Regions from separate parts of the Micromonospora sp. CNZ299 genome, predicted to be linked through region 2. Evidence: riboswitches for the same ligand, from Rfam matches in the RefSeq annotation. Region 2 holds a riboswitch; each other region holds the start of a gene.
What was found. Region 2 has a riboswitch for cyclic di-AMP ahead of CLT68_RS06930 (C40 family peptidase). Riboswitches for the same ligand answer to the same signal wherever they lie in the genome.

Region 1: it holds a riboswitch for cyclic di-AMP, as region 2 does, so the genes downstream of both, CLT68_RS31285 (coiled-coil domain-containing protein) here and CLT68_RS06930 (C40 family peptidase) in region 2, are expected to answer to the same signal.
Region 3: it holds a riboswitch for cyclic di-AMP, as region 2 does, so the genes downstream of both, CLT68_RS20000 (LysM peptidoglycan-binding domain-containing protein) here and CLT68_RS06930 (C40 family peptidase) in region 2, are expected to answer to the same signal.

Annotation. Positions count from the first base shown of each region.
Region 1 covers NZ_PEFG01000001.1:6,924,787-6,929,858, reverse strand. Annotated here, with positions in the region: gene CLT68_RS31290 (hypothetical protein) at 1-392, opposite strand, end outside; gene CLT68_RS31285 (coiled-coil domain-containing protein) at 558-1,622, opposite strand; cyclic di-AMP (ydaO/yuaA leader) riboswitch at 1,628-1,759, opposite strand; gene CLT68_RS31280 (cation diffusion facilitator family transporter) at 1,873-2,790, opposite strand; gene CLT68_RS31275 (AAA family ATPase) at 2,898-5,012, opposite strand.
Region 2 covers NZ_PEFG01000001.1:1,451,420-1,456,491, forward strand. Annotated here, with positions in the region: gene CLT68_RS06920 (C40 family peptidase) at 1-41, shown strand, start outside; gene CLT68_RS06925 (peptidoglycan recognition protein family protein) at 98-2,077, opposite strand; cyclic di-AMP (ydaO/yuaA leader) riboswitch at 2,314-2,449, shown strand; gene CLT68_RS06930 (C40 family peptidase) at 2,463-3,503, shown strand; gene dcd (dCTP deaminase) at 3,579-4,157, opposite strand; gene CLT68_RS06940 (pyridoxamine 5'-phosphate oxidase family protein) at 4,257-4,796, shown strand; gene CLT68_RS06945 (zinc metalloprotease) at 4,870-5,072, opposite strand, start outside.
Region 3 covers NZ_PEFG01000001.1:4,423,838-4,428,909, reverse strand. Annotated here, with positions in the region: gene CLT68_RS20015 (VOC family protein) at 1-243, shown strand, start outside; gene dinB (DNA polymerase IV) at 301-1,488, shown strand; gene CLT68_RS20005 (hypothetical protein) at 1,612-1,983, shown strand; gene CLT68_RS20000 (LysM peptidoglycan-binding domain-containing protein) at 2,109-2,780, opposite strand; cyclic di-AMP (ydaO/yuaA leader) riboswitch at 2,781-2,953, opposite strand; gene CLT68_RS33400 (ThuA domain-containing protein) at 3,108-3,374, opposite strand; gene CLT68_RS19990 (nitroreductase family protein) at 3,583-4,128, shown strand; gene htpG (molecular chaperone HtpG) at 4,195-5,072, opposite strand, start outside.

The DNA.
Region 1 (5,072 bases), 5.5 Mb from region 2:
GCGGGGGCGATCACCAGGTCGGCACGGTCCCGTGTGGGCAGGGCGGCGCCCACCGCTCCGGCGTGCCGCAGATTCGGGGTGAGCAGGAACAGCACCAGCCCGACCATCACCGTGGTGAGCACCAGCTTGACCACCACCCACCGGTAGCGCAGCAGGCCCCACGGGGTGAGCAGCGAGCTGGCGACACCGATGAGCCAGACCAGGACGCTCAGCGGCGCGAACAGGACGGTGCCGACCAGCGCGCCGACCGGGTAGAGCACCGCAGGGTCGGCACCACGCTGCACGGCGATGCCGAGAGTGAGCAGCACCAGGTCGGCGCCGAGCCAGCCCAGCGAGGTGACCAGGTGCAGGGTGAGCAGCCCCTTGCGGGCGCTGGGTGGGATCCGAGGCATACCGCGATGCTGCCCGCCGACCGCCGCCGGGTCGTCCGACGAGCGACGACATCAGGGGTACGCCCGGCGACGTAGCCCGGTCGGACAGCTCTGCCCGGACGAACGTGATGCCTGTGAGTCATCAAGATGACTCACAGGCATCACACACTTTGGGGAACGGCCGGATCAGTAGACCGACAGGTGCACGTGGTTGGTGTGGTCGCTGGACGGGTCGCCACCCGCCCCGCTGTAGGACTTCCATCCGCTGCTGGGCAGCCAGATCTGCCTGTACCAGATCACGTACAGCACGGCGAGCCGGTCGGCGTTGCGGATGAAGTACGCGGCCAGGTTGTTGCCGTACGTCTTGTCGCCGCCGGTGGCGTCGCCGCCGAAGCCACCCTTCTGGGCGGCGAAGTCGCAGGCCCGGCCCTTCGGGTGCTCACCGGAGCCGCTGGGGCGGTGACAGGAGACGTACCGGGTGAAGCCGGCGGCCTTGGCCTGGTTGAGGGCGTGCAGTGTGCGCGGGGTGATGCAGCCGCTGGCCGGTGTGGGGTCGTTGACGCTGCACGTCTCCGACGGCCAGGAGCCGTCGGAGTTGCGCGGCGCGGCCTTCGCGTTGGCGGCGGAGGTGCCCCGGTTGGAGTCGGTGTCGGCGGCGGGCTGCGGCTTGGGGGTGGTGGCCACGGTCAGGGCCCGTTCGGCCTGCTCCTTGCGCTTGGCCATCACCGCGACCTGCTTGCGCTGCTCGTTGATCTCACCGTTCAGGGCGACCTGGGTGCGGTTGGCCTCGTCCTTGCTGCTGAGCAGGTCGCGCAGCACCCGGTCCTCGTTGGCGGCCACCGCGTCCAGTGCGGCTGCCCGGTCCATGAAGCCTTCCGGGCTGTCGCTGTTGAGCAGCGCCGACATCGCGCTGAGCCGACCGGTGCGGTACGCGACGCCGGCGATCTCGCCGACCTTGCCGCTGCGTTGGTTGAGCTCGACCTCGATGGTCTTCAGTTGGGTGGTGAGCTGCTGCTGCCGCTGCACCGAGGCGTCCAGGGCGCGCTTCGCGTCCAGGTAGCCCTTGCTGGCCGCCTCGAGTTGGGCTCGCAGCGCGGGGGTGCCGCCCTCCTCGTCGGAGTCGGGGGCGGCGGCCCGCAGGCCGGTCGGGGGAGCGGCCGAGGCGGTGCCGGCCGGGAGCGCGACGCCGAGGGCGAACATCGCGACGATCAGGGCCGCCAGTCGGGCGGCGGGTGGTCGTGCTGGTGCCACTGTGCATGTCCTTCCGTCAGCCGCCGACCGGGTTAGCTGACGGGTTCGGGACGGAAGATCCCTACCGCTGACGCGGATGCACCCCAGGTACGTGGTTCCCCGGTTCGCCCTCGCGGGCGATTAGGCGGCGACCACCACCGGCGCCGGGAGGGCGCCGCCTGGTGGAGGCCGGGACCGAGCCTACCGGTGCCAGTGGGGTGGCTGCAGCCAATGTGACCGAAGGTGCGTTCGTCGTCACGAGAGGCTGCTGTCACCACTCGATCGAGCCACACGCTCCGGAGGCGGCACCCGGCTCGATCTGCAACGTCGCGTGCTCGATCCGGAAGTCGTCGTGCAGGGCCGTACGCGCGGCGGTGAGCACCGCGCCGACCTCCGCCCCGGGTGCCATGGTCAGGTGTGCGGAGGCCACGTCCATGCCGGAGGTGAGCGTCCAGACGTGCAGGTCGTGCACCTCGACCACACCGGGGACCGCGGCCAGTCGGTCGTGCACGGCGGTCACCTGGAGGTGCTCCGGGGCGGCCTGCACCAGGATGCGGACGGCGGCCCGTGCCAGCCGCCAGGTGCGCGGAAGGATGAACACGCCGATGGCGACGGCGACCAGCGGGTCGGCCCACCACCAGTCGGTGACGGTGATGAGCAGTGCGGCGCCGATCACGCCGACCGAGCCGAGCAGGTCGCCGAGCACCTCCAGGTAGGCACCCTGAAGGTTGATGCTCTCCCGGGCTCCGGCGCGGAGCAGGGCGAAGGCGGCGATGTTGGCGAGCAGGCCGAGCACGGCCACCGCGAGCATCGGGCCGGCGATGACCTCGTGCGGGTCGCCGAAGCGGCGGATCGCCTCGATCACCACGTAGATCGCGACGCCGGAGAGCAGGACGGCGTTGGCCAGCGCGGCGAGCACCTCGAGTCGGTAGAGCCCGAAGGTGCGCTGCGGGTCACCGGTGGCCCGCCGGGTCGCGGTGATCGCAGCGAGCGCCATCCCGATGCCGAGCACGTCGGTGAACATGTGTCCGGCGTCGGAGAGCAGGGCGAGCGAGCCGGTGTGCAGGGCGGCCACCGCCTCGACCACCATCAGGGTGGCGAGCAGCCCGAATGCCGCCCAGAGGCGGCCCCGGTGCTGGTGTGCGGCATTGGCGACGGACCCGTGGTGGTGGTCATGACCTGCGCCCACGAGAACCACCCTCCGCCGCCAGCCGGGACCCGGTCAAATGTATGTTCACATCGCTATGTATGCAAGTGTAGGGGTGGCAACTCTCGCCGGCGGCTCGCCAGCACGGATCAGCCGGTCGGGTCGATGGTGGTGAGGCGCTGCGTGGCCCGGGAGAGCGCCACGTACAGGGTGCGCACCCCGGCACCCGGATCCGCCCGGATCTCGCTCGGGGCGACCAGCACGACCCCGTCGTACTCCATGCCCTTGGCCTCCAGGCTGGTGACCACCTGGAGCCTCGGCGCGCCGAGTGCGGCGACCCAGCCGGCGACCTCGTCGCGGCGGGGGACCGGCGTGATCACGCCGACGGTGCCCTCCACCTCGGCCAGCAGGCCGGCGGCCGCCTCCACTGTCGCGGTCTCCAACCCGCTCGGGGGCACCGCCAGCTCGACCGGGTCGACCCCGGTGGAGCGGACCGCGGTCGGCAGCGGCAGGTCAGGATAGAGCCGGCGGATCTCCGCCGCCGCCACCGCGAAGATCTCCGAGGAGTTGCGGTAGTTGGTGGTGAGCGTGAAATCGTGCCGCTTGCGCCGACCCAGCGCCTGGTCCCGGGCCCGGTCCAGCTCGTCGGGGTCCCCGGTCCACGCGGTCTGGGCGGGGTCGCCGACCACCGTCCAGGAGGCCAGACGGCCACGTCGACCGACCATCCGCCACTGCATCGGTGAGACGTCCTGCGCCTCGTCCACGACCACGTGCGCGTAGTCCCGGTAGTCCTCCGGGCGCTCCCGGGCCGCCGCACGGGCGGCCCGTTGCCGCTCGCCGAGGGTACTCAACTCGCGTACGCCGCCAGCCAGCTGGAACGGGTCGCGCCGGGCCTTTGCCGACTGCGCCGGCTTGCCGAGCAGGGAGTCCAGCTCGTCCAGCAGCGCGATGTCGGCGATGGTCAGCCCGGTCGTGTCCAGGTGCCGGTACGCGGCGCTGAGCAGCCGGATCTCCGCGGAGGAGAGGATCCCCCCGGCGTACCGGCGCAGGCGGTCCGGCTGCGCCAGCCAGCCCAGAACGTGTCGAGGGTGCAGCCGGGGCCACCACGCCTTGAGGAACTCCCGGAACTCCGACCGCTCGGCGATCTCCGCCTCGAAGGTCCGCTGGTCCGGCAGTCGAATGCCCACCTCACGGGCCTGCGCCCAGAGCGCGGCGAACACCCCGTCGAAGCCGGCCCGGCGCACCTCGTTGCGGCGGGCACCCCGTTGCAACGCGCGGTCCCGGATCCGGTCCAGTGCCGGCCGGTCCAGCCGCAGCAGCGTGCCCCGGTAGAGCAGCCGCAGCTCACCCGGGCCGCCCGGCACCGCGTCGCGGGCAGCCCGCTCCAGCACCCGACGCATCCGCAGCGAGCCCTTCACCGCCGCCACCTCGGGCGGGTCGGGGCGGGTGGCGCTCATGCCCGGGAACAGGGTGCCCAGCGAGTGCAGGGTCGCGGTGTCCTCGCCCAGCGACGGCAGCACCGAGCCGATGTACTCCACGAAGACCGACGACGGGCCGACCACCAGGATGCCGCCGCCCGCGTACCGGCTGCGGTCGGAGTAGAGCAGGAAGGCGGCCCGGTGCAGGGCGACAGCGGTCTTACCGGTGCCGGGGCCGCCCGCGACGATCGTGACCCCGGAGCCGGGGGAGCGGATCGCCTCGTCCTGTTCCCGCTGGATGGTCGCCACGATGTCCCGCATGCCCCGGCCGGTGGCCTTGGACAGGGTGGCCAGCAGCGCGCCGTCACCGACGACCGTCATGCCCTCCGGCGCGGCGTTCGGGTCGAGCAGGTCGTCCTCGATGCGGGTGACCCGCTCGGCGCGGGACTGGATCGTGCGGCGGCGCACCACGTCCAGCGGCTGCGCCGGGGTGGCCTGGTAGAAGGCGGCGGCGGCCGGCGCCCGCCAGTCGACGACCAGCGTGCGGGCGTCCTCGTCGCGGATGCCGAGGCGCCCGACGTGCAGCACCTGACTGTCGCGCAGGTCCAGCCGGCCGAAGACCAGCCCCTCGTGCTCGGCGTCCAGGGTGTGTCGCCGCTGCGCCGCGTGGAAGACCATCGCGTCGCGCTCGACCAGCGCCCCGTGCGTGCCGACCCGAGCCATCCGGTAGCCGTCACGCTCGGCGCGGACCGCCGACTGCCGCAGTTCGGCGAGTCGGGCGTACACCCTGTCGAGGTGGCGTTGCTCGACGGCGATCTCCTGCTCCAGGCCGGTCTGGTCGGTCAACGCACGCTCCTTCGAAGGTCGCCGGCAGGCGGCGGAAACCGCGCAAGCCAACCGCAGAAG
Region 2 (5,072 bases):
TCAACACCATGCCGGTCGCCGGGTTCCGCAGACCTGGCTGATCCAGATCACGCACACTGACGGCCCCCGGTCACCGACCGGGGGCCGTCGTGGTTCGTCAGCGGGGCGCGCCCACCGGGGAGGGCAGCAACTGCACGTCAGCGAGATCGACGTACATGATGCGGTGGCCGAACTGGATCTGCGCGTAGCGGTTCTTGCCGCGGATCACCGTCCAGTCGCCCGGCGACGAGCCGTCGAACGTGCTGGCCCGGTAGTACTCGCCGGCCAGCACCGCGCCGACTGCGTACCGCTGTCCGGCGGCCAGGGTGTACTGCAACGGCGAGATCGTCTGGTAGGGCACCCCGTCCGGGTACGCCGCCTCCTCCGGGTACGCCCGTCCGTACACGGGGATGGTCGTCCGACCGGGCTTCGGCGTGGCCACGACGCCGACGGTCCAACTGGCGGTCGGCGCGGACGCCGGGTTGTGGAACCAGGCCCGCTGCCCGAGGTACCAGATGGCGGTCCAGTCGCCCTGCCGTCCGGCGAGCGCGTACGTCTGCCCGGCGGATGCCCGGGCCCCGTGGTCCGACACGGCCATCGTGTTCGGGGTGCCGTCCGGTCGGAGCGCGATGTCGTTGACCAGCGGCGCGTCTGCGGACGGTGCGCTCCGCAGCACCACCGACGAGGAGCCGCGCGGCGCGCACGGGACGCCCACGGTGACGCAACCGGTGAACGCCGGCTGGTTGGTGGCGTAGTCCGGGTCGATCCGGACCAGCCCGGTGGCCGGGGTGCCGGTGTCCAGCCGAGGCGCGTGCAGCAGGTCGAAGTAGTGCGTCCAGTCCCAGTACGGGCCCGGATCCCAGTGCATCCCCCGCACGGTCGACGCGATGGTGCCGGGCACGTTGTCGTGGCCGATGATGTGCTGGCGGTCCAGCGGGATGCCCAACCGCAGCGCCAGGTGCCGCACCAGTTTCGCCGAGGTCCGGTACATCGCCTCCGTGTACCAGGTGCCCTGCGCGGCGAAGCCCTCGTGTTCGAGACCGATCGACTTGGCGTTGACGTACCAGTTGCCCGCGTGCCAGCCGACGTCCTTGGTCTTCACGTGCTGGGCGATGTGCCCGTCCACCGAGCGCAGCGAGTAGTGCCAGCTCACGTACGTCGGGTCCTGGACGAGTTTCAGGGTCGTTGCCCAGCTCGCCTCGGTGTCGTGGATGACGATGTACTCGATCTTCTGCCGGGCGGGCCGGTCGGAGAGGTCGTGGTTGCCGTAGTCCCCGTCGCCGAACGCCTCGTAGGGCGCCGGGATCCACTCGCAGGAGATGGTGCGCGGGCACTCCAGCCCGTCCGGGCGGGCCAACCGGCGCAGGCCCAGCCGGTCCAACCAGGAGCGCTCGGGCTGTACCGCGCGCGCCGGCAGGGTGATCCGCTGGCCGTCGTCGGTCATCCGGGACTCGCCCGCGGCGATGGTGGTGAAGACCTCGTCGGCGAAGGCCGCAGCGGCGTCGGCGCTGTCCGCACCGGCGTAGCGGGCCACCGCCCCGTACCAGGCCGCCGGGTCGGTGTCCGCTCCGACCGGCGCACCCAACTCCCGCTGGTACGCGCTGAGCAACGCGGCCCCACCCCGGATGTTGACCGCCGCGTCGGTGCGCAGCGCCTCGGGGGTGGCACCGGTCAGTGCGGCCGCCGCGTCCACGGTCTGCAACGCGGCGGCGGTCGGCGCGGGGGCCTCGACGGGTCGGGGCGCGGGCACCCGGGAGGGCCGGGAGTCGTCACCGCGTGGGTCCTCGGCGCCGGCGTCGTGGTGGCCGCGCCCGGGTAGAGCGGCAACGTGGCGGGCATCGGTCAGGTGCATCGGGCCGTAGCCGCCGCTCGTGCTCGGTGTGCCGGCGTTGCTGTCCCAGCGGGACTCCAGATAGGAGACACCGAGCAGCACGCCCGTCGGCACGCTGTACTCGGTCGCCGCGGCGGCGTACTGCTGCTGGCGATCGGCGGTGGGTGCGGCGGTGGCGGCCGTGGAGAGTGGCACCGCGCTCGCGGCGGCGACGACGGTCGTGGCGAGCAGCGCGCGCCAGCCGGCCGACACTGTTGGATGGTGCATCGAACCCCCTAAATTCTCGCGGGTAGAGGTCAGGTCACCATCGCGCCGCTGGAGAGTCCGCGTCAATACCTTTCCATCTATCGACATGTCGAGAAAGAATTCTTCACACACGATCGGTGACCCCCACCCGATCGGTACGGAGTGTCACGGCCGTACGGGTTGCGGATCGGTAACGGGCGTCTCTACTCTGGTCATTTGTCGGCCCGACAGCAGCTCCGCCCATCCCGGGCGGTAACGGACCGACACCGCCGAGTCGTTTCCGAGCGAACCGGGGACCCACGTCCCTCGGGGTGAATCCGCAGCCACTGCGGTAGGGCGCCGACTTCCCGCCCGAACCCGTCAGCTAACCCGGTAGGCGGTCAGGAAGAAGGAGTACGGAACCCCGGTGGCACTCCATGCCCCGCGGCCGTCGTCCGAGCGGTCGGCATTCGCCGTCCCGACGTCGATCGTGCCGCGCCCACGCTGGTCCCGCTTCACCACCGCTCTCGCCGCACTGGTCGGCGTCGCCGTCGTCCTGACGGGCAGCGCCACGGCCGCCCACGCCGACCCGTCCGTCGCCGAGATCGAGCGCCAGATCGACGCCGACTGGAACACACTCGAACCGATCATCGAACGGCACAACGCCACCCGGGCCGACCTCGCCGTCAAGCGCAAGCAGGCGGACGCGTTGGCCGCCCGCATCGCCCCGCTCGAGCGGCAGGTCGACGCCGCGATGGACAAGGTCAGCGCGCTGGCCGTGCGCGCGTACAAGGGCGAGACCGTCTCGACCGTCAACGCGATGCTCGGCAGCCGGTCACCCAGCGAGGTGGTCAGCCAGCTCGAAATGCTCGACCGGTTCGCGCACAACCAGCAGCAGGACGTACGCGAGGTCGCCGACCTGCGCGACGAGCTGGCCGCGCAGAAGGCGCCGCTGGACGAGATGGTGGCCCAGCTGGCCCGCACCGAGGCCCAGTTGGCGGCCAAGAAGAAGCAGATCAACGAGGAGATCGACCGGCTGCAGAAGCTGCGCCTCAAGGTGTACGGCAACGGGGGCGGCGGTCCGCTGCGTCCGGCGCCCTGCCCCGGCAGCTATCCCGGCGGCGCTGCGGGCACGGCGGTCAAGTTCGCCTGCGCGCAGATCGGCAAGCCCTACGTGTGGGGTGCCGAGGGCCCGAACTCGTACGACTGCTCGGGGCTGATGCTGGCCGCATGGGCGAAGGCCGGGGTGTCGTTGCCGCACAACGCCGCTCAGCAGAGCCGCGTCACCAAGGACGTCAGCAAGGCCGACCTGCGCCCCGGCGACCTGGTCTTCTACTACAGCGACATCCACCACGTCGGCATGTACGTCGGCAACGGCTGGGTGGTGCACGCCTCGCAGGCCGGCCAACCGGTCAAGATGAAGAAGGTCGACGACGGCCCGATCCACAGCTACGGTCGCCCAGGCTGATCCTGGGTGACCAGGAGGGCCCGTCGCGATCGGTCGCGGCGGGCCCTCGTCGTCTGACCGTGGTGCCTCAGCCCGTCAACGGGTGGGCCAGGTGCGCCAGTGCTGCCAGGCGCGGCTGGGCGTCGGACCCCGCTGGCCCTGGTAGCGCGAGCCGTAGACCGCCGAGCCGTACGGGTGCTCGGCCGGCGAGGAGAGCCGGAAGATGCAGAGCTGCCCGATCTTCATGCCCGGCCAGAGGGTGATCGGCAGGTTCGCCACGTTGGAGAGCTCCAGCGTCACGTGACCGGAGAACCCCGGGTCGATGAAGCCGGCGGTGGAGTGCGTGAGCAGCCCGAGCCGGCCCAGGGAGCTCTTGCCCTCCAGTCGGCCGGCGAGCTGGTCGCCCAGCGAGATGACCTCCAGCGTCGAGGCCAGCACGAACTCGCCCGGGTGCAGCACGAACGGCTCCCCGTCGGGGACCTCGACCGAAGAGGTCAGGTCGTCCTGCTGCATCGCCGGATCGATGTGCGTGTAGAGGTGGTTGTTGAAGACCCTGAACAGCCGGTCGAGTCGGACGTCGATGCTGGAGGGTTGGACCAGGGTGGGCTCGAACGGCTCCAGGCCCAGCGTGCCGGCCTTGATCTCGGAGACCAGGTCGCGGTCGGAGAGCAGCATCGGACCACCATAGCCGCGTTGTCGAAACTGCCAGGATTCGGTGCCGATGACCAGCGCGTCGAGGTCGCTGCTCGTACATTTGTTCGATAGAATGCCCACATGGCTTCCTGGTCCGAATTCGCCGCCGACGAGCCCCGACTCGCCGACGGGATCCGCGTTCTCCTCCAGCAGTACGGGCCAGGCTTCGGCTACCTGGCCACGGTCCGCGCCGACGGCGGGCCCCGGGTCCATCCGGTCTCCCCGGTCATCACCGACGAGGGCTTGTTCTGCTTCATCGTCGACTCTCCGAAGCGCCGCGATCTCGAACGCGACGGCCGTTACGCGCTGCACTCGTTTCCGCCGGAGGAGAGCGACGACGAGGCGTACGTGGCGGGTCGCGCCCGTCCGGTGACCGATCCGCTCCGGGTCGCACGGTTGGCGCAGGGCGCCCGGGCGGAGCCACAGGTCGACTGGCGGTTGTTCGAGTTCACCGTCGACGTGGCGATGTTGGCCCGCCGGGAGCAGCACGGCCTCGGTGTCGCCGTCGGCGGGCCGGAGGTGCAGGTGTGGCTCGACCCACTGGCCCCGGCCGCACCTTCAGCCGTACCGCAGGCTCGCCCGGCCCGCCGCAGCCGCAACGTCCAGTGTTCGGCCGCCTGACCTGGTCCTGGGGAGAAACACCCCGGTGCCGGCCCCGTCGTGACGGGGCCGGCACCGGTCGTACGCAGGGAAGTTATGCCGCCCGGTACGCGTTCCACGCGGTCAGCATCCGGCTGGCCTGCCCGGGGGTGAACTGGTACATGCACGAGTCGTAGGTGTAGTCCATGAAGTTGGTGATCGGGTCCAGCCCGGTCGCCGAGCAGGTGTTGCGCCCGGTCGGGCACTGGTAGGCCGGCGACGCCTCGGCCGGGGTGTCGCTGACGCTGTCACCCGAGC
Region 3 (5,072 bases), 3.0 Mb from region 2:
CGACCGCGCCTGTTCTTCCAGCGGGTGCCCGAGCCCAAGCGGGTGAAGAATCGCGTACACCTCGATGTGCGGGCCGCTCCCGGGCTCACGGGTGACGAGCGGATGGCGGCGCTGGAGGCGGAGGCGGAACGACTCGCCGCATACGGCGCCACCCGACTCAGTCGCCACGAGCCCGCTCCCCCACTGGGTGCCGGTCACCTCGTCCTGGCCGACCCGGAGGGCAACGAGTTCTGCCTCGACTGATCGGGCGTTCGCCCAGCTCATTGCAGAGATGGCCACCTGCCATGCGAACATGTGTACGTGTCGCCCGGCGCCAGCATCCTGCACGCCGACCTGGACGCCTTCTACGCGTCGGTCGAGCAGCGTGACGACCCGCGCCTGCGGGGGCGGCCGGTGATCGTCGGCGGCGGCGTGGTCCTCGCGGCCAGTTACGAGGCGAAGGCGCGAGGCGTACGCAGCGCGATGGGTGGTCAGCAGGCGCGCCGCCTCTGTCCGGACGCGATCGTGGTGCCACCCCGGATGTCGGCGTACACGGCGGCGAGCCGGGCGGTCTTCGAGATCTTCCGGCAGACCACGCCACTGGTCGAGGGGCTCTCCATCGACGAGGCGTTCCTGGACGTCGGTGGCCTGTGGCGGCTGGTCGGGTCGCCGGCCGAGATCGCCGAGCGGCTGCGCCGGGAGGTTCGTGAACGGGTCCACCTGCCGATCACGGTGGGTGTGGCCCGCACGAAGTTCCTGGCGAAGGTGGCCAGCGGGGTGGCGAAGCCGGATGGTCTGCTGGTGGTCGCACCGGACGCCGAGTTGGCGTTCCTGCACCCACTGCCAGTCGAGCGGTTGTGGGGCGTCGGCCCGGTCACCTCAGCGAAGCTGCGGGAACGCCGGATCCGTACGGTCGGTGAGGTGGCCCGGCTCGGTGAGGCCGCCCTGGTGTCGCTGCTCGGGTCGGGCGCCGGCAGGCACCTGCACGCCCTGGCGCACAACCGCGATCCTCGCTCGGTGCAGGTCGGCCGGCGACGCGGCTCGATGGGCGCGCAGCATGCGCTGAGCCGCACCCCGCATGCCCCGGCGGAGCTGGATGCCATCCTCGCCGGCCTGGTCGACCGGGTCAGCCGCCGCATGCGGGCGGCGGGGCGGTCCGGTCGCACCGTGGTGTTGCGGCTGCGCTTCGGCGACTACACCCGGGCGACCCGCTCGCACACCATCGGCAAGGCGACCGCCGACACGACGCCGCTGCTCGCCGCCGCGCGCGCGTTGCTGCGAGCAGCGCTGACCGAGATCGATCGTCGTGGTGTCACCCTGATCGGTGTCTCAGTGGGCAACCTGGACGACAACCCCGTGCAACCGGAGCTGCCGTTTCACCGCGATCCTGGCGCGGAGTTGGACGCCGCGGTGGACGCGGTCCGCGACCGGTTCGGCTCAACGGCGCTGACCCGAGCGGTCCTGCTCGGCCGGGAGCCGGGCGTCGAGATGCCGCTGCTGCCGGATTGACCGATCTGCGTGCGGCGTCCCGGCGACCGCTGCGACCGGAGACACATCACAGCAGGTCGGCGGTTTAGCCGGCGGCTGACGGGTGACCCTTGTGGGGTACAGCCTGACAAGGGGGGACCCACAATGTCCGACGACGACACCAGCAACCGGCCGAGTCGCACTGCCGAACGGCCGCACGACGTAACCGACCCGCTGCTCTGGCAACTGGCGATCGACGTGCTGAGCGCCCACGAGCCGGACGACGAGGGTCAGTGCCGCAACCTTCAGTGCGCCGGGCAGTCCTGGCCGTGCGCGGCCCGCGCCGGCGCGGAGCAGTCGATGCGACTTGCCCGCAGCACACCCGCCCCGGTCGAGATGACCACCGACGGCGGCGACAACGAGGAGGGCGGCACGGGCTGGTCCGGGGAGGGCAGCGCACCGGCGCCCCGCTGGGGCTGGAACGCCGGCCCGGTCGCGTCGCACCGAGGGTCGAAGGCATCCGCCTCCGCGGCGTGACGGCTTCCCCCGGGGTACGGGCGCTCGGGCTGATCCGCACCACACGTACGAACGCTCGGCCGGTGACCCGGCCGAGCGTTCGTGTGTCATCCGTCAGAGGCTGAGCCGCTGACGCGGGAAGACCGTCAGAGGCTGAGCCGCTGACCCGGGAAGATCAGGCCCGGGTCGGCCCCGATCAGCTGCCGGTTGTGCTCGTAGAGCGACTGCCAACCGCCGGTCACCCGGTGGCTGTCGGCGATCTCCGACAGGGTGTCGCCCGGCTTGACCAGGTACGTCTGGCCGCCCGTGGTCGGCGCGGTGCGCTCGTGGTTGCGGGTCGCCGGCTGCTCCCGCCGCGAGGGCCGCTCCTGCTGCTCGGTGGGCTTCGCCGTGGACTTCGCGGTGGGCTTCTGCGTGGACTTCGTCGACGGCTTCGCGGTGGAGCCGCTCGACGAGCCGCCCTTCTTGCCGCAGGTCGGCCACGCGCCGATGCCCTGCCCGTCGAGCACCTTCTCGGCGATGGCGATCTGCTCGCCGCGGCTGGCCAGGTCGGCGCGGGCGGCGTACTTCTTGCCGCCGTAGCCGGCCCAGGTGCTCTGGGAGAACTGCAGGCCACCGTAGTAGCCGTTGCCGGTGTTGATCTTCCAGTTACCGCCGGACTCGCACTTGGCGATCGCGTCCCAGTTGACCGCGGCCTGCGCGGGGGCGGCCGGGCCGAAGAGGGCGACAGCACCGGTGACCGCACCGACGGCCAGGGTGCCGACGGCGAGACGGCGGGTGGTGACCCGTCGGTGACGGGGCGTGTAGACAGACGTCATGTGAACTTCCTCCACGCCGGCGAGGTGAGCTGTCGGGTTCGGGCCGAGGAGCCCGGCCGCACGATGGCGGCTTCACCCCGAGGTGACGTGCACCGAGGAACGTTTGGGTCCCCCGCTCCTGCCCGGGTGACTGGGTTCCACCGACCGGGGGCAGGATTTGGCGTTGCCGGCCGTGGTGTCCGCAGTGGCGAACCCGACCGACGTTAGGCACGGTCGGTGACGATCGCCCAACCCCTGTGAAGTTCTTCACCGGGGTACGCGGGGCGTCACCCCCAGCGGTTGCGGGCGGCCGGTCGGTGTGCAGTGACCACCGTGGACCGTTGCGGATCAGATGCGGTGACGGAGCCAGAGCACGATGCGCCGCAGCAACTCGACGTGCCCCGGCGACTCGTACGACAGCGCGTCGTGACCGAGTGCGTTGTAGACGATCCGGCTGCTCCCGGCCGTGCGCGCCCACACGAGCGGGTGGGTGTCGCCACCCTCGTCGTGGACGTAGAGAGTCTCGACGTCGACGCCGTCGAGCAACTCCAGGTCGGTGTAGCGCTCGTCGTGCACCTCGAAGTCCACGAGACCGGTAGTGATCGGGTGCTCGATGCGCTGGCGTTCACCACCAGGAGGCGGGCGCCGTCGAGCGCTGCCGCGAGTTGGTCGACGGTGGTCACGATCGCCACCGGGCCCGCGTCGCCGACGAGCTTGGCGATCGCCGCGCTGGTCTCGGACAACGGGTGCCAGGGATCGGCGTGCGGGCCCTCCCCGCTGAAGATCACTGTGTCGACCGGCATGACCGTGCTCCGCTCTTCATTTGGACGGTTTTCGAAATCACGAAATCAACAGGCAACGCTGGGACTTCATCTTCGTCGAGGATCCGCGGACCCGGGCCGCCGTCGCCCGACTGTGGCGACTCGGGCTGATGGCACCGCCACCCGCGTCGGGCGGCACCGGGCCGGCCTTCAGCAGGATGGACTTCGCCTCCGAGCAGTGGGGCCGGATCGCCGGCAGCCTGCAACACCTGGCGGATCACCTGCACGAGGTGCCGCTGCTGCTCATCCCCTGTCTGCGGGTCGAGTCCCGCGCCGAGCTGGCCAGCGTGCGCGGGCAGGCCGGGGCCTGGGGTTCGGTCATCCCGGCGTTCTGGAGCTTCATGCTGGCCGCTCGGGAACGCGGGCTCGGCACCGCGTGGACCACGAGCCATCTCAGCTACGAAAGGGAGATGGCAGACCTGCTCGGCATCCCCTACGACACCGTCGTGCAGGTGGCGCTCACGCCGGTGGCGTTCACCCTGGGCACCGACTTCAAGCCCGGTCCGCAGGCCGACGCGGACGGGTTCGCCCACTGGAACCGCTGGTAGCCGGCCGCCGCCGGCGGCGGGCCACCCGGTGACCCGGGAAGCCCGCCGCTTGGCGGGGTACGCCAGCTACAGGGTGCGCGCCAGCCGGTCGGCGAGCGTCCGGGTGAAGCGGGCCGGGTCGGTCAGCTCACCGCCCTCGGCGAGCACCGCCAGGCCGTAGAGCAGCTCGGCGGTCTCGGTCAGGGCCGCCTGGTCGCTGCCCTGCTCGTGGGCCTTGCGCAGCCCGGACACCAGCGGGTGACCGGGGTTGATCTCCAGGATCCGCTTGGTCGGGGGAACCTCGTGCCCCATCGCCCGGTACATCTTCTCCAGGGTCGGCGTGAGGTCGTGGGCGTCGCCGACGACGCAGGCCGGCGAGGTGGTCAGTCGCGACGACAGGCGCACCTCCCGGACGCTGTCGGTCAGGGTGGTGCCCAGCCAGTCGAGCAGGGCGGCGAACTCCTGCCGCTGCTGCTCGCGCTCGGCCTCGGCCTGCTGCTTCTCCTCGTCGGTGTCCAGGTCGATCTCGCCCTTGGCGATGGACCGCAGCGGCCGACCGTCGTACGCGCCGACCCGCTCGACCCACACCTCGTCGACCTGGTCGGTGAGCAGCAGCACCTCGTGGCCCTTGGCCCGGAACGCCTCCAGGTGCGGCGAGTTCTCGATGGCGGCCCGGGACTCGCCGGTGGCGTACCAGATGTCGCTCTGGCCGTCCTTCATCCGTGAGACGTAGCCGGCCAGGTCGGTGGGCTCGGCGGGGTCGTGGGTGGAGGCGACCGACAGGAGGTCCAGCAGGGTGTCGCGGTTGTCGGTGTCGTCGATCAGCCCTTCCTTGACCACCGCGCCGAACTCGGTCCAGAAGGTGCGGTACCTCTCGGCGTGGTTGGCCTTGAGGTCCTTGACCGTGGCGAGGATCTTCTTCACCAGGCGACGGCGGACGATCTGGATCTGCCGGTCCTGCTGGA